Regions from separate parts of the Cyclobacterium sp. L-R genome, predicted to be linked through region 1. Evidence: riboswitches for the same ligand, from Rfam matches in the RefSeq annotation. Region 1 holds a riboswitch; each other region holds the start of a gene.

Region 1 (7,190 bases):
GAGTTTATTTTTACCAATTCTAATGGAAAAGAAAAGCATATTTCTTACCTAATTCAGGTAAATCAACTTACCAGTAAAAGCAACCTTGAAGTTTTTGGTTATTGTAATGATATCACTGAGAAAAAAACGGTAGAGCGTAGACTTCTTTTTGAATCCCAAATTTTAGCCCAAGTCAATGAACCTATTTATGTTACAGATCTTAATCTGAACGTAATTTATATGAATGAGGTGGCCATATTTGAGGGAGAGCCTTTTCAAAACGGCCATGGTGGGAAAATTACTGATTTCTTCAAAATCATCAATGCCCCTTCCAAATCATTCAAGGGTTTAATAGAAAAAGCTTCAGCCAATGGCATGTGGGTGGAGGAAGTTCAGATATTGGACAATACCGGAAATGTTCAACCTTTTGAGGTTTCCGTTAAGCCCATACAAAATGTTGAGGTTGAGAAAATAGGTTACTCTTTTTTGGTGAGGAATCTAACTACCTTACTTCTACGTGAAGAAATGGCAAAAAAGGCCAAGCTGATTATTGAAAACAGCCCGGCAATATTGTTTGAAGTAGAACCTAATGAGGGATTTAAGATTTCCTATATCACCGAAAACATTAATCAATTTGGTTATGTTTCAGAGGATCTTGTAAGGGATTCTGTTAGTCTGAAAGATTTTGTCCATCCAGATGATCGTCTTATTTTCGAAAAGGAACTCATCAATCCCGAAAAAACCCAATACAATAGAGAGTATAGGTTGCTGTCTGCTGATGGCGGTTACAGATGGGTCGAGGATAAAATCCGGCCTGTGTTTGACACAGAGGGGAATGTGATTTTGTATGAAGGTTTACTTCATGATGTTACAGAAAGGAAAAAGGACCGGCTTGAAATTGAAAAGATCCAAGACAGGTACCGAGTGCTTGCGTCTAATATTCCCTTCACCAATGTTTTTCTAATTGATAAAAACTATAGGTATTTAGTTGCTGAGGGTTCAAACTTCACCAATTGGGGTTTTGATAAATCTTATTTTATAGGTAGGACCATTCAGGAAGTGCACACCGTCACACGTAAAGTCGTAGAACCCTTAGTGAGAGAGGCGGTAGAAAAGAAAAAAACGCTTAGTGACCTTATAACCTATCTTGAGCGCGTCTATGAATTGACGGCCAAACCCATTTTTAAGGAGGGAAAATTAGAGTATGTTCTGGGGATTGTAAGAGATATTTCAGAGGAGTACTTGGCTAAGAAGGAATTGAAGAAAAGCGAAATTAAGTATAGAAGTCTGGTAGAAGAGTCGACTGAGATTATATTCTCTATTACCGCCCAACTTGAGCTTAGTTATGTTTCTCCAAATATCAAACAATTTCTTGGCTACGAAACCTATGAATTTACCAGTGGTGATTTTACAGATTATCTGCATCCTGAAGATGCTCAGGTTTTGCAGGACGGTAACTCTCGTCCAATAAAATACTTTGAAGACCATCCTGAATTTGAGTTCAGGTTAAGACATAAGCGTGGACACTATAGGGTGTTTAGTTCTAGTGGAAAAGTAATTCGGGATGAAAACAATCAGGTAAGGTACTATACCGGAATAGCAAGAGATATTACCAAATTAAAAGAAACTCAAAAGGAATTATTTGAAGCCAAAGAAAAGGCTGAAGCTGCGCTAAATGCAAAAAGCCAATTCTTGTCAGTCATGAGTCATGAAATCAGAACTCCAATGAATGCAGTAATTGGACTTTCTCATCTTTTGATAGAAGACAAACCAAGGGAAGATCAACTTGAAAATCTGCGTACATTGCAGTTTTCTGCAGAGAATTTACTAGGGCTGATCAATGATATTCTTGACTTTAATAAGATAGATTCAGGGAAACTGATCCTGGAAAAAGTTCCATTTGAACCGAGAAACCTCATCAATAGAATAATTCATTCCTACAGTTATCAAATAAGGGATAAATCCCTAGAAATAATTTATGAACCGGATTTTTCGTTACCAAAGCTACTAATTGGAGATCCTGTTCGAATTGCTCAAATTCTTAATAACCTTATCAGTAATGCAATAAAATTCACTGATAAAGGCTTTATAAAAATAGCCCTAGAGCTTATCAGTCAGGAAGATGACAGGGTAAATGTCCGGTTTACGGTAAAGGATACAGGTATAGGGGTTGCCTCTAGCAAGGTTAAGTCTATATTTGATGCCTTTACTCAGGCCAGTACAGATACTACCAGAAAGTATGGAGGAACAGGTTTAGGTTTGGCTATTGTTAAAAAACTTACCAAGTTATTCGGTACGGAGATACACTTGGAGTCCAAAATAGGAGAAGGATCTACCTTTTGGTTTGACATCAATTTCCAAGTTCAGGATGAGAAAAAACTAAAAACTGTTTCCGAAGCCCTAGTAATGGATGGGCAACTTGGTGACAAGAAAATTTTGGTAGCTGAGGATAACCTGGTTAATCAGGTGTTGTTAAGGAAATACTTATCCAAATGGGGAGTTGGGGAGATCAAATTTGCTGAAAACGGTAAAATTGCCCTGGATCATTTTATCAAAAATGATTTTGACTTGGTGCTTTTGGATCTTCAGATGCCAGAAATGGATGGTTTTGAGGTAGCTAAAATCATCCGTAAACTCGACTTGCTTTCAAAAAGGAATGTGCCTATTATAGCCCTTACCGCTTCTTCTTTGCTAGAAGTAAAAGAGCAACTTGAAGCCTCAGGAATGGACGATTATATATCAAAACCATTTACCCCAGAGAACCTTTATAGCAAAATAATCAATTATCTCTGATTTAGTGTTGATTTTTATGCATAAACGGTTGCTGAATTCCTCAGCTAAAATGATATCTTTGCATCTTTAAATAGCCCTATGAGATGGATTTTATATATACCGCTTTGGCTGGGATTGGCCTTTAATTTGAATGCACAGGGCAATGTCTCTGAGCGATCTACGATTTATGTTCTGGCCGGTTCGTCTGGAGCAAATATCAGAGAGTTCAATGAAATGCTTTCAGATAAAGGAATATCAAATCTTCGAGGAGGATACTCTACTTTGGGGATTGGTTATCAATACCGCCTTTCTGATTTTATTTTAGGTTTCGAGCTGTACCAAAATACAGGCGCCAACTCCTACTATAGGGATTATATTATAGACAATAAGAGCACTCGTTTTTATATGAATGTGGGCTATTCGCTCACAGAGGAAGGTAAGTTTCACCTTATTCATTATATGTCTTTGGGTGCAGGGTATGTCAATTTTGAAATGCTTAAGGACCAGAGAAAGGTCGATGACCTTGGAGCCTTCTTACAGCAACCAGCGCAAGGCTTTATTTTAAGAGAACGCAATATTCATAAAGGAACGCAAAATTTTGGTGGGTTTTTGACCGAAATTGGCTTTCAATTTGGCTACGATTTTAGTGTGCCAGGCTTGGAAGAAACGGTTGGTTTACTTGGTAAATTTGGTTATTCCTTCAGTCCATTTGAAGGGGCTTGGGAAATGAATGACATTACCTTTGACAACTTGCAAAGTGGTGCTTTTTTTAGATTAGGAGCGGGTATTTCTATGCCGGATCAGAATCTGTTCTTCCCCGATGCTGGTATTGGAGTGCACTTTTTTTATGGGTATAATTTCACCAACCCAGATGGCCTAAATGATTATTTGGTAAACAACGGATTGGCTCCTTTTAAGGATAGACCCAATAATTTGGGAATGAAAATAATCGGAGAAAACCGAAGGTGGATCTATTCAGTTGATATTTTTAATATAGCAAATTCAGGTATAGCTGATGAAAATAGGGAGCAGACATTAAATAGTGTTAGGCTTTATGGCAACTATGGTTACCAGCTATATAAAATGAGAAATCTAGAATTAGGGGTACTTGCCGGTTTAGGGTATGGAAATATCCGTTATACTTTAACCAATGTCAAAAAGCCTGATTTTCCTATTTTGTTTGAAGAACCGGATTATGATGGCTATTTGAAGAGCAGAGGAATAATGGGCAAATCTGAAGTAATGGTAGCTTATGCGTTTCCTGTGTTTAATAAAATGTTTAGGATTGTTACCTCTGCACATGCTGGATATGAGTTACCATTAAGCACTTATAAACTTGGCGAGCTTAATATGTCGAGTTATATGGCAGGCCCTTATCTTCAACTTGGGGTTGGTTTAAGACCATAATTGTATCAACTTGATTAATTGAGCTATAAAGATGCACCTTGTGGAGATTTGATAATATTTGGAGTAAAAGACCAATGTTTTGTTGGAAACGTTTATTGTTTGGTTTTTGTATGTTTTTTAAAAATAATATTTTGTTCTAACTGTGTTTATTTTGTTCCTAATGTTTTGTATTGCTGAGTAACAGCATTTATTGAACCCGCTTATAGCAGGAGGAATTAAAGTTTTTCGCAAAAAGAGAATTTTTTTCCTGAATTCATGTTACTTTTGAATTGCTTATCGAGAAAGACGGAGGGTAGGGCCCTATGATGTCTTAGCAACCTGAGTTGACAAGGTGCTAATTCCCATTCCGGAAATGCCGGATAAAGATGAGCCGCAAAAGTTAGAAAATATCCTCTAGTTTTACATCGGTTCATGCTCGTATAAGCTTTTTAATTAATATACGATTCACATGGCAAGAAGAACCAACTTATTACTTCAGCAATTACAAAAGCGAATTTTGATATTGGATGGTGCTATGGGTACCATGATCCAAAGATATGGTCTTCAGGAAGAGGATTTTAGAAATCAAGAACTTGCGGCTGTAAAAAAATCTTTAAAGGGGAACAATGATTTGCTTTCTTTGACCCGCCCGGAGATCATCAAAGATATCCACAAGGCCTATTTTGAAGCTGGAGCAGATATCATTGAAACCAACACATTCAGTAGTACTTCAATAGCTCAGGAAGATTATGGGTTAGCTGAAATTGCCTATAAACTTAATTTCGAGTCTGCAAAGATTGCAAAGGAAGTGGCAGACGAATTTTCTGCCCGAGAGCCTGAAAAACCAAGGTTTGTAGCAGGTGCAATTGGACCGACTAATAGGACAGCTTCCTTATCACCAGATGTCAATGATCCTGGTTTTAGAGCCATTAATTTTGACCAATTGGTTGCCGCCTATTCCGAGCAGGTGGAAGGTTTGTTAGACGGTGGAGTGGATATTCTTCTTGTTGAAACGGTGTTTGATACCTTAAATGCAAAAGCCGCAATTTTTGCAATTCAAGAAGTTTTTGAAAAACGAGACCTTCCTTTAGAACCTAAGGAAGGTGGAGTGCCTATTATGGTTTCAGGTACCATCACTGATGCTTCAGGAAGAACACTTTCCGGGCAAACCACCGAAGCCTTTTTGATCTCTATTTCCCATGTACCCTTATTAAGTATTGGTCTGAATTGTGCATTAGGTGCCGCTGAGCTTAGGCCCTATTTAAAAGTACTATCAGATAAATCACCATTTAATGTGAGTGTTTACCCCAATGCAGGTCTTCCCAATGAATTTGGAGAATACGATCAGGGGCCAGATGAAATGACTGAGGAAGTGAGCTTGTTTTTAAAAGAAGGTTGGGTGAATATAGTTGGTGGATGTTGTGGGACTACTCCCGAGCATATCTCGGCTTTAGCAAACACAGCCAGCAATTTCCCTCCAAGAGTTCAGCAGGTATTAACCGAAGAAGATTAATTCATGAGCAATTCTAAAAAAATGCCTAGCTTACAGCTATCAGGACTAGAACCATTGGTTTTCAATGCGAACCTAAATTTCGTAAATATAGGTGAGCGAACCAATGTTACAGGTTCGAAGAAATTTGCAAGGCTTGTACTTAACGACAATTACGATGAGGCCCTTGAGGTGGCGCTTGACCAGGTAAGAGGCGGCGCTCAGATTTTAGATGTATGTATGGACGAAGCCATGCTAGACGGAGAAGCTGCAATGGTTAAATTCCTTAATCTGGTAGCCTCAGAACCAGAAATCAGCCGGATTCCAGTGATGGTCGATAGTTCCAAGTGGAGAATTATTTTGGCTGGGCTTAAATGTATTCAAGGTAAGGGAATTGTTAATTCCATTAGTTTGAAGAATGGTGAAGAAGAATTTTTGGAACAGGCCAAAACCATCAAAAAGTTTGGCGCTGCCGTTGTGGTGATGGCTTTTGATGAAAAAGGGCAAGCAGATTCCTATCAAAGACGAATAGATATCTGTAAAAAATCTTATGACCTGCTTACGCAAAAAATTAGGTTTAAGGCTCAGGACATTATTTTTGATCCCAATATATTTCCTGTTGCTACAGGAATGGATGAGCATAAAAACAATGCTGTTGATTTTTTCCGTGCGACGAAATGGATTAAAGAAAATCTGCCAGGTGCCAAAGTAAGTGGCGGTGTGAGTAACGTGTCTTTTTCCTTTAGAGGGAATAATCCCGTAAGAGAGGCCATGCATGCAGTGTTTTTGTATCATGCCATTAGGCATGGTATGGATATGGGAATTGTCAATCCCTCCATGTTGGAGATTTATGATGATATTCCCAAAGAGTTACTGGATCGGGTTGAGGATGTAATGTGGAACAAAAGGGAAGATGCTACAGAGCGTTTGCTTGATTTCGCAGATTCGGTTAAGTCTCAAGGAAAGAAAGGCAAGGCAGATGAAGCCTGGAGAAGTTCACCTGTTGAAAAAAGGATTCAACATGCTTTGGTAAAAGGGGTGTTGGATTATATCATAGAGGATACGGAAGAGGCAAGGCTAGATTTAAAAGATGCCCTGAAAGTCATAGAGGGTCCTCTAATGGATGGCATGAATGTAGTTGGAGACTTGTTTGGTGAAGGGAAAATGTTCTTGCCTCAAGTAGTGAAAAGTGCTAGAGTAATGAAAAAAGCGGTTGCCTATTTGGAGCCATTTATGCCCTTGCCGGGCACAAATGCCACTACAGGTGAGCAAGAAGACAATATAAAGAGAATATTATTGGCTACAGTTAAAGGCGATGTTCATGACATTGGCAAAAACATAGTCGGGGTAGTATTGGCCTGTAATTCCTACAAGATTATTGATTTAGGGGTGATGGTAGAGACGGATCGAATCATTCAGGAAGCCTTGGACAGTAAAGCACATATAATAGGCTTAAGTGGTCTGATTACTCCATCACTTGATGAAATGGTTAATGTGGCTTCAGAAATGGAGAGGAGAGGTTTGGATATTCCTCTACTGATAGGTGGTGCCACCACTTCCAGAA
Region 2 (7,190 bases), on a different contig from region 1:
TGTTTGTTATCCATAGGGCTGTACTTTCCAATCCCTGACCTAAAGATATTCCAACGTACCCGTAATGTCGAAATTTTGCCAAAGGTATTCAATAGCAGTTTGCTAACATTGTTCAGGTCCGGTTCAGCATCTATTTTGAGCTTTATGCACCCATTGTTAGCACGTTCCTGATGGTCTTCATGGAATCTGATTCGTCCATTTGTGAACACCATTGTCTCAAATAGTCCATCCCCAAATAGGAATGCCCTATTAATTGGTAATTCCTGTACTTCACTAAAATTAATTGTGTTATTTTTGAAAAACTGTCTCATTTTTGTACAGTGAATTGTTCATATACGAACACTCTAGGCTATTGTTTGTTCTCTTATCGTTAAAATTAATTAAATAATGGTATTTATAGGTGATTTTTAAAGAGAAAGGTTTAAACTTGAAAGTAAATGGCTAATTAGCACTAGGTTTGCTTGTTAAAAGCTGGCTTATTTAGCTTTCGAAAATTATCAATGAAAAAGATAAACTTTTTAATTGAAAAAATGATAAAATACCAAAGTTCATGAAAAAGCATATTTTACTGCTATTGCTATTTGTTTCAGGATTGTCCACTGTGGTTTTCTCCCAAGATAATTCAGGTAAATTGACTTTGGAACAAAGTGTTGAGATTGCATTGGAGAATAACTTAAACCTCAAAAGGTCTGAAATGAACCTGATGAGTTCTGAAGCAACTTTATTGGAATCAAAAGGACAGATGTTACCCTCTTTTTCTATGGGAGCAAGTTCTGGTTTTCGTTGGGGTAGGTCGATTAACCCGGTAACAAATGATTTTGAAAGTAGAAGAATTGGAAATGTAAATATTTCAGGAAATTCCAGCTTACCTATTTATTCAGGAGGTAGAGTAAGAAATAGTATTCAACAAGCCAAATTAAATGTAGAGGTCAATAAGCTTAATGTGGAGACCGCGAGGAATAACATTACTTTGAATGCCATTAACCTCTTTATCAATATTGCCTTTTCCATGGAGCAGTTAAATATTGCTCAATCTCAACTTAAAACAAGTACGGATCAGTTGGCAAGAACCAAAAGCCTGGTTATGGCAGGGGCCTTACCTAAGGCTGATCAGCTGGATTTGGAAGCTCAAAAAGCAACCAATGAGTTGGAAGTAATCAATGCGGAAAACAATTTGCGAATCGCAAAGTTAAATCTATCTCAGGCACTACAATTGCCATTTACTGATTCATTTGGTATAATTATTCCCGAGGTTGGTATTGATGGTTTAGAGATTGGTAATATAGGCGTGGGTGAAGTTTATTCCATTGCGGAGAGTAGGTTACCTCAGATCAAAGCAGCCATATTGTCTGTAAAGAGTGCAGAGTATGGAGTCAAGATCGCCAAGGGAGCCTTTGCTCCAAGTTTAAGTCTAAGTGCCAATGTGTTTTCCAATTATGTAGATCAGAGTACATTTATGACTCCAGATCCTTTAATTCAACAATTTGAAAACAATTTATCTCAATCAGCAAATATCGGTTTGAACATTCCTGTGTTTTCAAATTTCCGAAATAAGGCAGGGGTGCAAAGGGCACGTGTGCAAAAACGTTTGAGTGAAATCCAGGAAATGGAAGCGAAAAATCTTTTAAGGCAGGATATTGAATCTGCCTATACCTCTGCCTATGCTGCCGAGCAATCTTACAGAAGCTCATTGGTGAGGGTTGAAGCTCTCGGTGAATCATTTAGAATGGCACAACAACGCTTTGAAGTTGGGGCTATCAATGCCGTTGATTTTCAAGTTGCGCAAAACAATTTATTCAATGCAGAAGCAGACCTGGTTACTGCAAAATACCAGTATGTTTTTAGCGTCAAAGTACTGGATTTTTATTTAGGAAATCCTCTTACACTTTAATAGTTCAGAAAAATGGCCAAGAAAAAGTCAAATAAATTAATTTACATTTTACTAGGGATTGTTGCTGTCTTAGTGATAGTAATGTTTGTTGGAAAGCAAGCCGGATGGATAGGAGGAGAGAAGCCTTTGGAAGTGCAGATAGGTAAAGTTAGTAAAAAAGACATTGTTGAAAAGGTAAGTGCCTCAGGAGTGGTACAACCGGAAACTGAGGTCAAAATGAGTCCTGACGTTGCTGGTGAAATCATTGAATTAAATGTTAATGAAGGTGATTCTGTAAAAGTCGGGGACCTATTGGTTAAAATAAGGCCTGATAATTTCATTTCTGCCCTAGACCGAGCTCAAGCCAATTTGAATCAGCAAATGGCTAATTTAGCCCAATCAAGGGCAAGTCTAAAGCGTGCCGAAGCTCAATATAATAGGTCCAAGCTTAATTACGATAGAAACCTCTCTTTGTATAATGATAAGGTTATTTCTGATGCTGATTTTGAACAGATAAAGGCTGATTTTCTAACAGCAGAGAACGACCTTGAAGCATCAAAGCAGTCTGTTATTGCATCAGAATTTATCGTGAAAAGTGCGAAAGCCTCTGTAGATGAAGCTGGTGAAAATCTTAGGTTAACCAATGTTTATTCTCCAACTGATGGAATTGTGTCCAACCTTCTCGTGGAGAAAGGGGAAAGGGTAGTAGGGACAGCTCAAATGGCCGGAACCGAGATGTTACGGATTGCTGATTTGTCAAAAATGGAGGTAAGAGTAAATGTAAATGAGAATGATATTGTTCGAATAAGTATGAACGATACTACTTTAATAGAAGTGGATTCCTACTCCTCTACAGGTAAAAAATTCACAGGAGTAGTTACAGCAATTGCCAATTCTGCCAATGAAAAGGTAAGTACAGATGCTGTGACAGAATTTGAGGTTCGAATTCGAATTATAAATGAGTCTTATAAAGATTTGGTGTCTAATGAAAATCCATTCCCTTTTCGCCCTGGAATGACAGCAAGTGTAGAGATCATTACCGATAAGAAGGTCGGTGTTTTAGCTATACCACTTGCAGCGGTAACAGTGAGGACTGGACAAGAAATTGAATCAGGTGAGGGCGAAGGAAATATGAAGGAATTGGTGTTCTTGAAAAATGACAATAAAGCCAAAATTCAAGAAGTAAAAACAGGGATTTCCGATTTTGAAAATATTGAAATTTTGGAAGGACTGGAGGAAGGTCAAGAAGTTATTGTAGGTCCTTATTTTGTTGTCAGTACCCAACTTGAAAATGACAAAGAAGTGACTGTATCTGTACCTGAAGGGGCCGATAGTAAAAAATAATTCAATTTACCGCTCAGGCGTTGTTGAAAGAAGCTAAAAAAAGGCCCCCAAAATCTAAAATAGATTTTGGGGGCCTTTTTTTAGCTTTTGGACTTTTCTAGTGCTCTTTCTATATCCAGAATTATATCATCCACATGTTCCAAACCTACAGATAGCCTAACAAGACCATTTAAAATGCCTACTTTCTCTCTCTCTTCCTCCGTAAGTTTACTGTGCGTGGTAGAAGCAGGATGGGTAACAATGCTACGGCTATCGCCCAAATTGGCAGTTACAGAGATCATTTGTAATTGGTCAATGAACTTTTTAGCTCTGGATAATCCCCCTTTTAAAGTGAGGGTGATGATTCCTCCCCCATGTTTCATTTGTTTTTTGGCAAGATGAAATTGGGGGTGAGAAGTCAAAAATGGATATTTCACTACATCCACTTCCTTATTTCCTTCAAAATACTGAGCGATTTTAAGTGCACTTTCACAATGTCTGTCCATTCTAACAGCCAAAGTCTCCATGCTTTTGGCCAATATCCATGCATTAAAAGGTGATAAAGAAGGGCCAGTATGACGCATGAAAAACTGAACCTCATCTATTAATTCCTTTTTTCCTAATATCAATCCTCCAAGCACTCTTCCTTGACCGTCGATAAATTTGGTTGCGCTATGGGTGACAATATGAGCCCCCCATTTTGCAGGCTGCTGGAGGTAGGGCGTAGCAAAGCAATTGTCCACAACCAAAACAAGGTTGTGTGCATTTGCGAATTTGGCAATGTATTCTAAATCTATAATTTCTAGTCCCGGATTTGAAGGAGTTTCTATAAACAACATCTTTGTGTTTGGTTGAACCAAGCGCTCCCATTGGTCAATTTCAGAAATGTCTCCATAAGTATGCGAAATCCCCCATTTAGGGAATACACGCGTTAAAAGTTGGTGTGTAGACCCAAACAATGATCTGGAAGCTAGAACATGGTCTCCTTGCCTAAGTAAGGACGCCATGCTGCCAAACATTGCCGCCATCCCGGAAGCAGTTGTGACACCACTCTCTGTGCCTTCTGCAGCACATACTTTTTCTATTAAATCACTTGTGTTAGGGTTTGCATATCTGGAATAAATATTCCCCTCAATTTCATCAGCAAACATTTGCCTAGCTTGTTCTGCTGAATCAAAGACAAAACTGGAACTTAAGTAAATAGGAGCAGAATGTTCTCTTTGATTTGAGGAGGAGGCAGCTATCCTTACTGCTTGTGTTTCAAAATTTTTATAATCCATATTAGAAATTTTCTTATCGTACATACATGAAAATAACCCATTCAACGAAGCCGCAGAATAGCATATAATAATCGAGATAGATAAAGAAGGAGAATGTAAGTGCTGTCTTATTTTCTAATTTATCGTTCCCTATTTATTGGGCAGGTATTGGCACCTTTCCTTGGTTCGGAAGGTTGCCAGAGGTTCACAGAGCCTGATCTCTCGCCTCTTCTTTATAAATCAGTTTCCTGAAATTTAATGCAAATAACGGAATGGAAAGGCTATTTTCCAAATTCCTTTTGTGTTTTGTACAATATAAGGACGTTTTTAAGATAAAATAAAATGCTCCCTTTTATCGAACAAGCCGAAAAACTTGTTTTCTGAGTATTTGTGACTCGGGAAGAGGGCTTAAAGTTTGCCTATTGGATGCTCAACTGAAGCCTGGAAAAAATGGTTATAGAAGTTATAAAGGAGATTAAAAAACAATTCTTTCAAGAGTGTATTTAAACTACCTGCCTTTCAAACGCAAATTGAGTCAATTGAAAGACAGGTAGCTGAACTTACTCCTTTGATTCAACCCAAAATATGCAATAGATATTCTACTACGTGCTGAAATCGCTTTAAAATCAGCCACTTCGTTGCTGTTTGGAGATTTCACCATAGCGGTGCTATGCTAAAAATCTCCAAACAGTCTGATATTCTTGCGATTTCAACACTCATTATGAATCCTATTACATAATCCGGGTTCAATGAAGTTGTTTGTGTTATTTTTTACCTCAATGTTTTATAGAAACCTCTTAATAGTTTTGGCCCAAATGGCATAACCTTTTTCATTCATGTGAAGATTGTCTTTAAGAAAGATATCTTTCATAGGTTCCTTGTCTTCGGCAAGCATGGGCTTCCATAGATCTGCATACTTTAAGTATTTTTTACCTTTTGTGGATTTCTTTAGTTTTTTGTTTAAATCAAGGTATTGATCAGCCAATTCCCATCTAGCAACACTTGGTTTTGGGCTTATAAGAATGATTTCTGTTTCTGGAAGTGCTTCGTGAATTTTACTAATGATAAGGTCAAATGTGACCAATATGTCTTCTACAGTTTTACCAGCTGAAAGATCGTTGTCTCCTTCATAAATAAATACCTTGGTAGGCTTATAATCTAGGATCAATTCGTTGATGTAAAAATTCAAATCACTTGCTTGTGAACCCCCAAACCCACCATTTATTACATTGTGCTCAGGGAAATCTTTTTGCAGGCTTTTCCACATACGAATTGTGGAACTACCGGTAAATACAATCGAATTTAAATTGTCTTTTACAGGATAATCTTTATTAATCTTAGCCACCTGATCTTTAAATCTTTCAGGATTTTGTGCAAAAACTGAGGAACAAGTAAATAATAAGAGTGAAATTAAAAAGAAGTTGTTTTTTGTCATCATCGGGTATTGAATTTTAATCCCCAAAATACTTCATTTCTTCGATAATTAAAACACTTTTTTTACTTGATTGTATCAATAGCGGACAATCGGTGCGGACAGTTATTTGTTTTGTACTTCTAATTTTATGGTTACTAGCCATTTTAAGAAATGTAAATTGAATAAACCTTAAATATTAATTTTATTTATTATTTAAATCATTGAAAAACAGTTATATACAATGGTTTTGGGAATAAGAGTTATAATTGTGTATTTCAGTAAATATTTGGCAATGTCCTTGAAAGGTAATTCGTTTAAAATCTAAAGAGTTTCCTTATTATATGAATAAACTAGAACGCTTTCTTGTATTTTGTTCAGGGGCTTACCAACCTCTGGTGAAGCGGTGTCCAGGTTCCATCCATCAATTTATTGGAATAGGAGGGACTGTTCTTTTTACTGCGGTGTTTGCAGGCTTGTCTGTTGGTTATGCACTTTTCACTGTTTTTGAATCTTTTTTTGCCGTTTTGGCGGTTGGAATTGTATGGATGCTGATGATTTTTAATTTGGATAGATACATTGTGTCTACCCTTAAAAAGAGGGAGAAATTCCTTTCTGAATTTAAGCAGGCCATACCCAGGCTTTTATTGGCAGTATTGATTGCCTTGGTCATTGCAAAGCCATTGGAGTTAAAGATATTTGAAAAGGAGATCAACCGGGAGTTGGATCGGCAGCGTTTGGCCACTATCAGTGATAGTAAGGATGAAATAAAGGCTGGATACCCAGAGTTACTTGATTTAGAAGCCCAAATCGATGAATTGAATGCTGAAATTAAAGAAAAAGAAGCTTTTAGAAATCAAAAGCAAACAGAATATGACAATGAGCGTTTTGGTGTGAAAACGAGTGAAACTACCGGTAGAGCAGGTATTGGGATCAATGCAGAGAAAAAGGAGAGGCAACTAGATCAAGCCCAACAAGATTTGGAATACACCCAAAGCTTAAACCGCAAGAAAATAGACGATTTGGTAAAGCAGAAATATGAATTAAACGAAAAAATGGCTGCCGAATTGGATTACCAAATGGTTTCACTTGATGCCAACAATGGCCTAGCAGCGAGGATTCAAGCGCTAGATTCGCTTACAAATGCTAACAGCGCTGTGTATTGGGCCAATATTCTAATTATGGCCTTGTTTATTATGATAGAAATGGCTCCTATTTTAGTCAAACTAATGGCTAAAAGAGGACCTTATGATCACCTTTTGGAATTGTATGAGGCCGGAGTTATTTTGTCAGCTGATGAGCAATGGTATAAAAAGAGCAGGGAGAG
Region 3 (7,190 bases), on a different contig from region 1:
GTCTCATGTTTCACATTACTTATAACAGAAAAATAACCATCTTCGGCTATATAATCCTCCCAAGGTAAGGCCTTGATCACATCGTAAAGACCTTCAATATGGTCCAATGGGAAAGAATGAATTTCATAGAGAACATGGCTGGCAGTTCTCAAATGCATGTTTAAAAAAATACAGTCATTTAAGGTTCCTTGTAATGCCACGTGTGTTCGGAAAACACCTTCAATTTCAAAGCCCAGTGCAATCAACTCAGCTTCTAAAAAGGGTGCATTTCTGTCATAACAGGTTATGACTATTTTTCCTTCCTTATTAAAATCTATCATGATACAAATATACCGGAAAAAATTGGCATGAAACGAAAATATCCCATTGCCTGAAGACCAAATCTATTGCTTTTTCAAAACCTTTTGTACTGCTTCATAGGTAGCAGGGTCATTTACATTTTTAAACTCCTCCTTATCAGGGGCATGTAAAAGTGCCACATCCGAATTAATCAAAACCTTTCTTGGACAACTGTAGCCCTGACTTAAATATCTGAACAAAACAGGGTAGGCCCTGGGCTCCCAAATAGTAACCAAAGGTTCTGGGAATTTACTATCTGAATCCAAAAAGGAGGTTGCCAATTTGGAAGGGTTGCGATTGCTAATCAAGTAATCCAGTGTTTTTTGACTTAAAAAGGGCAAGTCGCAAGCAACACTCAACCATGCCACATCAGGTTTTTCCATAAATGCAGAAATAAGTCCCCCCATAGGCCCCATTCCTATTAGTTTGTCCTTAATTATAAACTGCTCATTGTCAAAACCTGCCTCCTGTTCAGCATTGCAGGAAAGAAAGACTTCTTTGCAATAAGTCTTCAACAATTCACTTACATGCTCTTTCTGACTTTTTTCATGATAGGTTAAGTTTGCTTTATCCCTATTCATTCTAGTACTCTTGCCACCAATCAATACCAATCCATTCAATTCTGGCTGATTTTCCTTCATAAAATCTTTTATAAAAGAAAGTATTTTATTGGTTTCGCCAATTTTAAAAACCTGGATCTCTTCCCAATTACTAACATGGCATTTAATACAATCCGGTATATCCGTCTGCCCCTCCTGTAATAGAAATAGCTTCACATTGGTAAGCTTGCCTAATTTCTTATCCATAGGCTTCTTAGGGTCTATGACCAATACTTGGTCTTTGGCCTTAAAATGATTGGCATTGATCAGTATAAGCTCTTGGTTGTTCAACCATTCCCGCTGCTCAAAAACAGAAATATTCTCCTGTCTCCTATCCAACCTTTTGAAAACAATCTTGTCTCTCAATTCAGTCACTTCAGGAAATTGCATAAGGCTGTCTTTGCCTCCCTCTCCGGCAAGTAATTGGTCTCCTTCTTTATGGTCAGCATCAACATAGGCCATTTTGTAATCGCTGGAAAGATTCAGAATAAGCTCATGGACCATTTTCTGAATAATACCACATGAAGTTCCCAAAAAGCCCAACTCTATCCTGCCATAATCCCCCAGAGATGGTCTGGCCAAAGAAACATGTTTTTGGTGCTTATCTTTTGAAATCACGTTTACCTCCTGTTTTCTCTTCTAATTTCATTTCCTTAATCAATATATCATGTGAAAATCCTTTGCACATGTCATAGATCGTCAATGCGGCTATGGACACCCCTGTCATGGCTTCCATTTCTACTCCAGTTTTTCCTGTAACACGGGTACTGCAGCTGATCAATATCTCTTCCTCCCCTGCTATTTCTATATTTACCTTACAATCATCCATTCCTATGGGATGGCATAAAGGAATCAAATCTGAAGTTCTTTTTGCGCCCATGGTCCCTGCAATAATGGCCGTTTGGAAAACAGGTCCTTTTTTAGTGACCAACTCAGAAACATCATTGAGTGATTGCATTATTTCCTTGCCCAATACCATCCTGCAGGAAGCCTTCGCAAAGCGTTGTGTAATTTGTTTCCCTCCTACATCAACCATCGCAGGGTTCCCTGTTTTATTGTCCAGATGTGTAAAGTCTTTTTTTGTCATTACAATGAATTAAATTAAGAAGCTGTTCGTAAATCATTAACTACTTTGCTTATATAACTAATGGCAAAATCTACATTTTCTTCAGTAGTGAACCTACCAAGAGAAAGCCTCAAAGTAGCCATTGCAGTGGGACCATCGAGGCCCATGGCTGTGAGTACATGTGAGGGCTTATCTGTCACACTGCTACAGGCAGCCCCAGAACTGACCGCCAATTTTTTATTAATTCTAATCAACAAAGGTTTACCTAAAATGCCTCGGAACGAAACATTACATACATGTGGCAATCGATTGGAAGAACCGTTTAACTGACTGTCTTCAATTTCAAGCAAGCCTGTTTCTAATTTATTTCTCAATTTAGAAAGCCTTTGGGCTTCATCCAACTGATTGGCTAGTCCTAAAGAAGAAGCCTTTCCTAACCCCACTATGCCGGGTACATTTAAGGTACCACTTCTCAAATCTCTTTCTTGACCTCCACCTGTGATTTGAGCTTTTAAAGTTAATTTGGGACTGCCTTTCCTTATGTACAAGGCGCCTACCCCTTTAGGTCCGTACATTTTATGTGCAGAAAGCGCCAACATATCCACTCCCAATTCTTTGACATTCAATGGGATTTTGCCAATGGCTTGAACAGCATCTGTTAAAAAGAGTACGCCATGCTCCCTGGCCAAGGCTGCCATTTCTTTGATGGGATGCAAATTACCTGTCTCATTATTGGCCGTCATGGCAACCAATAACAGGGTATTTTCTTTAAAGCTGGACTTCAATTGGTCCAAGGAGATTTCCCCATTGGCATTCACAGGAAGACAAGTCCATTCAAAACCCTGTCGAACCAAATCTTCCATGCTGTCAAGAACTGCCTTGTGTTCTGTAGCTATGGTAATGAGGTGTTTTTTGTTTTCATTTTTGGCCAAGGCAAGGCCTTTTATTGCCAGATTAATGGCTTCAGTCGCACCACTAGTAAATAGAATTTCTTTAGCGGCTGCTCCAATCAATTCGGCTACTTCCTCCCTTGCGGATTCTACCGCATCTGCAGCAAACCAACCATAGGGATGATGTCCACTAGAGGCATTGCCATAAGTAGAGGTAAAGTAGGGCAACATTGCCTCTACTACCTCTTGATGACATGGAGTGGTTGCATTGTAATCAAAATAAAGGGGTAAATCCATTCAATACGGTTTCAATTGATCCAATTATTTGGCCAACCTTTCAGCCATTTGAATTGCTTGGTAGGCATTCACTATACCTCCAGTTTGGCTCAGATCTCCAAAATTGACCATTTCCTCTTGTCCGGGAAGATTAACTTTTTCCCCTCCGGCTTTATAAACGGAGTTCTTTAGAATGCTTCGTACTTCCTTAGGCTTAAGTTCAGGATAATAGGCAAGCAATAATGCAGCAACCCCTGATACAGTTGGTGCAGCCATACTTGTACCACTATTGTTTTCGTATTCTGAGCCAGGAATGGTAGAATAAATATCTACCCCTGGAGCAAATAAATCTACACCTTCTTTACTAAAATTAGAAAAGGTAGCGGGTAAATCTTGATTATCCCTTGGGCCGGAAGCACCGACTTCAATCCAAGCATTAGATGTACCTCTCTTGGCAAACCACCTGTTTGGGAAATTATTTTCCGGCGTAACTTCCTTGGAACTATTTCCTGCTGCATGAATTAAAAGTACTCCTTTTTTTTCTGCATATTTGACGGCCTTGTCTACATATTTTTTTCCAGGAGAATAGGATTTACCAAAACTCATGTTAATGATTTTAGCACCATTGTCAACTGCATACCTAATTGAATTGGCAATATCCTTGTCTCTCTCATCCCCATTAGGCACAGCTCTTATCGGCATAATCAACACATGATCCGCTATCCCTTCAATCCCTAAGTCGTTACCACGATTAGCGGCGATGATTCCTGCTACATGGGTTCCATGAGATGGATCAGGACCTGTAGGGTCGTTATTTCCATAAAATTTTTCTTTGTAATCCTCAGGATCATCTCCTACAATATGTCTAGGATCAAAATCTGTATTGTAGGCATATTTGGCTTGTACTTCAAAATGCTCAACAGCTTTTTCAAGTTCCCCTAGTATGGTATTGATACTTGCATCTTCTATTCTGATCATTCCAAACATTTGCTTCAACATATCTATTGCAGCAGAGATTTTCTCGTCATCAGATTCGAAATCAGCCAAATCGCTTTCCTTAAAATCAGAAACATTGAATTCCTCTTTTACTATATCAGCCATATTAGAAAAACCTTCCATCATGTTGTTGTACATGTTGTAATTGCCTTCAGCCTCTTTTTTACTCTCTTCAAAGTTTGCATTGATTCGCTCCCAATAAGCAAACTCCTCTTTATTCTTACGTTTTACATCCTCTTCCTCAACATCAGCATATTTGGCTTTGAGTCTAATGTATTCTCTGGTCAGTTCATGTGAATCATTATCTACTTGAGACCCATCCTTACCTCCAATAAAATTCCAGCCATGCACATCATCTACATAACCATTTTTATCATCGTCTATTCCATTTCCAGCAATTTCATCCTCATTGGTCCATATTTTCCCCTGAAGGTCTTCATGGGTGATGTCTATTCCAGAATCAATTACAGCCACCACTATCATGGCTTTTGGTGATTTCCCCTGAAGCAATTTCTCATAGGCCTTCTCGGCCCCTGTTCCCATTATCCCATCATCTATGGGGTCAAGCAAAAACCAATTGTTTGGAGTTTCAATACTGTCTTTTACAAAACTAACTCCTGTAAAAGCGGAAACAGACCCGTACCCACTGAGAAAAATCCCCAGTAAAAAAGCATAAAAATAAGTTTTGAAATTTCTTTCCATAAAATTTGAAGTATAAATAAAATTTAACTGATTTTTTTATCGCTGTTATTACTGAACTATCAAACAGAAAGGTACCAACGATTAAGTTTGAAACAAATTTCCAAAACTTTTACGGTAAGATTATACTTTTTGTGGTTTAATTTAAAGACCACTGAATAAAAGCCCATCAAATTCGAGAGTTATTCGCTGATTGATTCATTTGAAGCTCCAATTTTAGGTGGGTACCTATAATTCAATAGATAGCCAACATATCTTCTTCAAGACTATTCTATTAAGTGTGAAATTGTCAAATGACCCAGTATTACTTAATGTACACTCTTCCTGTGAGAGCTGAATACCTTAACGTGGCAAAAATGGTTTAATTACCTTATGGAGCTATTTTTATCGGCTATATCTTCTCCTTGTAATTCCCATGAAATAATACTGGTGAAACCATTTCCATTGTTTAAAAATAATGTAACTTACTGATTAACTGACTAATTAACTTTTTAAAAGAAAAAATTACGGTCATCTATTGGAAAATTTGACAATGTAGGTTTATTTTGTACAATCCTTTTACTTTTTAGAAGTAGCTAGGATTTATATAGAAGAGGCAAGAGACAGGCTCGTTGACCCTCTGGCAACCTGGAAAATCCAAGGTGCCAATTCCTGCCAGATGAAAAAGTTTACATCTGGGAATATAAATTCAAAAACTATATGATTTTATTTTACAGAATAAAAAAGGACAAAGTTTCCAGGTATTTCTTCAATCATTTAATTTCTTTTCTAAAAGGATGGAAAAATTCTGCCCTATGTGCTTTTAGCCTCAGGTAGTTTTACACATTTTATACTTAATCAAGTTTATTAGAATTGATAACAAACCTAAAAAACAAATAACATGTCAAAAAATTATCGTTTCGAAACATTGCAAGTTCATGCCGGTCAAGAGGTGGATGCTACCACCAATTCCAGGGCTGTTCCAATTTACCAAACGTCTTCTTATGCCTTTAATTCTGCGGAACATGGTGCAAACCTTTTCGCATTAAAGGAGTTTGGTAATATTTACACAAGGATAATGAACCCTACCTCTGATGTTTTTGAGAAGAGGGTGGCAGCATTAGAAGGTGGTGTAGCTGCTGTAGCAACTGCTTCAGGTCAAGCTGCTCAGTTTTTGGCGCTAAATAACTTCCTTAGTGTTGGAGACAATTTTGTAACCTCTCCTTATTTATATGGAGGTACTTACAATCAGTTTAAGGTTTCTTTCAAAAGGTTAGGAATTGAAGCAAGGTTTGCAAAATCTGACAAAGCCGCAGATTTGGCAGAACAAATAGATGAAAACACCAAAGCCATCTATGTAGAAACTATCGGTAATCCAGAATTTAATGTTCCAGATTTTGAAGAAATAGCTGCACTTGCCAAAAAACATGACATCCCATTAGTAGTAGACAATACTTTTGGCGCAGGAGGATACCTTTGTCAGCCTATCAAACATGGAGCGAACGTTGTCACTTCTTCTGCTACCAAGTGGATTGGTGGTCATGGTACTTCTATAGGAGGTATAATTGTAGACGGTGGTAATTACAATTGGGGCAACGGTAAATTCCCTGAATTTTCTGAGCCATCTGAAGGTTATCATGGAATGAATTTCTGGGATACATTTGGAGACAACAATCCTTTGGGACTTCCAAATATTGCCTTTGCAATTAGAGCAAGAGTAGAAGGACTTAGAGATTTTGGACCTGCTATCAGCCCATTCAATTCATTTTTATTGTTGCAAGGGTTAGAAACATTATCACTACGTGTACAACGTACAGTTGACAATGCTTTGGAACTTGCAAAATGGCTAGAGCAACATCCTAAAGTGAAGTCAGTAAACTATCCAGGATTGCCGAATAGTCCTTATCACGAAACGGCTAAAAAATACCTTCCAAATGGATTTGGTGGCGTATTGAGTTTTGAAATTGAAGGAGACAAAGAAACTGCATCAAACTTCATTAACAATTTGGAATTAATTTCCCATTTGGCCAATGTAGGAGACGCAAAAACCTTGATCATTCAACCCGCCGCTACCACCCATCAGCAGCTTTCTGATGAAGCACAATTAGCCGCAGGTGTAACCCCTTCTATGTTAAGGATTTCATTAGGTATAGAACACATTGAAGATGTGAAAGCAGACCTTACTTCTGCCTTCGACAAAATATAAAACTATTAAAATGAACCTTCAATCGCCGCATTTGACTATTGAAATGACTCAAGAGATTTTCTATTGCCAAGAAGCATTACCTTTGGAATCCGGAGAATCTTTTCCGGAATTCCAATTGAATTTCACTACCCAAGGGCAGT

What was found. Region 1 has a riboswitch for S-adenosylmethionine ahead of AC13EX_RS09745 (homocysteine S-methyltransferase family protein). Riboswitches for the same ligand answer to the same signal wherever they lie in the genome.
Region 2: another riboswitch for S-adenosylmethionine. It lies ahead of AC13EX_RS02980 (trans-sulfuration enzyme family protein); the one in region 1 lies ahead of AC13EX_RS09745 (homocysteine S-methyltransferase family protein).
Region 3: another riboswitch for S-adenosylmethionine. It lies ahead of AC13EX_RS24245 (O-acetylhomoserine aminocarboxypropyltransferase/cysteine synthase family protein); the one in region 1 lies ahead of AC13EX_RS09745 (homocysteine S-methyltransferase family protein).

The regions. Positions count from the first base shown of each region.
Region 1 covers NZ_JBSXOH010000065.1:120,640-127,829, reverse strand. Annotated here, with positions in the region: gene AC13EX_RS09755 (PAS domain S-box protein) at 1-2,772, shown strand, start outside; gene AC13EX_RS09750 (hypothetical protein) at 2,851-4,158, shown strand; SAM riboswitch class I at 4,429-4,530, shown strand; gene AC13EX_RS09745 (homocysteine S-methyltransferase family protein) at 4,607-5,650, shown strand; gene metH (methionine synthase) at 5,654-7,190, shown strand, end outside.
Region 2 covers NZ_JBSXOH010000034.1:13,564-20,753, forward strand. Annotated here, with positions in the region: gene AC13EX_RS02965 (aminotransferase class IV) at 1-311, opposite strand, end outside; gene AC13EX_RS02970 (TolC family protein) at 551-1,891, shown strand; gene AC13EX_RS02975 (efflux RND transporter periplasmic adaptor subunit) at 1,904-3,214, shown strand; gene AC13EX_RS02980 (trans-sulfuration enzyme family protein) at 3,295-4,473, opposite strand; SAM riboswitch class I at 4,590-4,694, opposite strand; gene AC13EX_RS02985 (GDSL-type esterase/lipase family protein) at 5,237-5,890, opposite strand; gene AC13EX_RS02990 (DUF4407 domain-containing protein) at 6,208-7,190, shown strand, end outside.
Region 3 covers NZ_JBSXOH010000100.1:44,413-51,602, reverse strand. Annotated here, with positions in the region: gene AC13EX_RS24270 (THUMP domain-containing class I SAM-dependent RNA methyltransferase) at 1-320, opposite strand, end outside; gene AC13EX_RS24265 (NTP transferase domain-containing protein) at 384-1,556, opposite strand; gene moaC (cyclic pyranopterin monophosphate synthase MoaC) at 1,540-2,025, opposite strand; gene AC13EX_RS24255 (cysteine desulfurase family protein) at 2,040-3,191, opposite strand; gene AC13EX_RS24250 (S8 family peptidase) at 3,216-4,868, opposite strand; SAM riboswitch class I at 5,445-5,554, shown strand; gene AC13EX_RS24245 (O-acetylhomoserine aminocarboxypropyltransferase/cysteine synthase family protein) at 5,746-7,050, shown strand; gene AC13EX_RS24240 (homoserine O-acetyltransferase family protein) at 7,061-7,190, shown strand, end outside.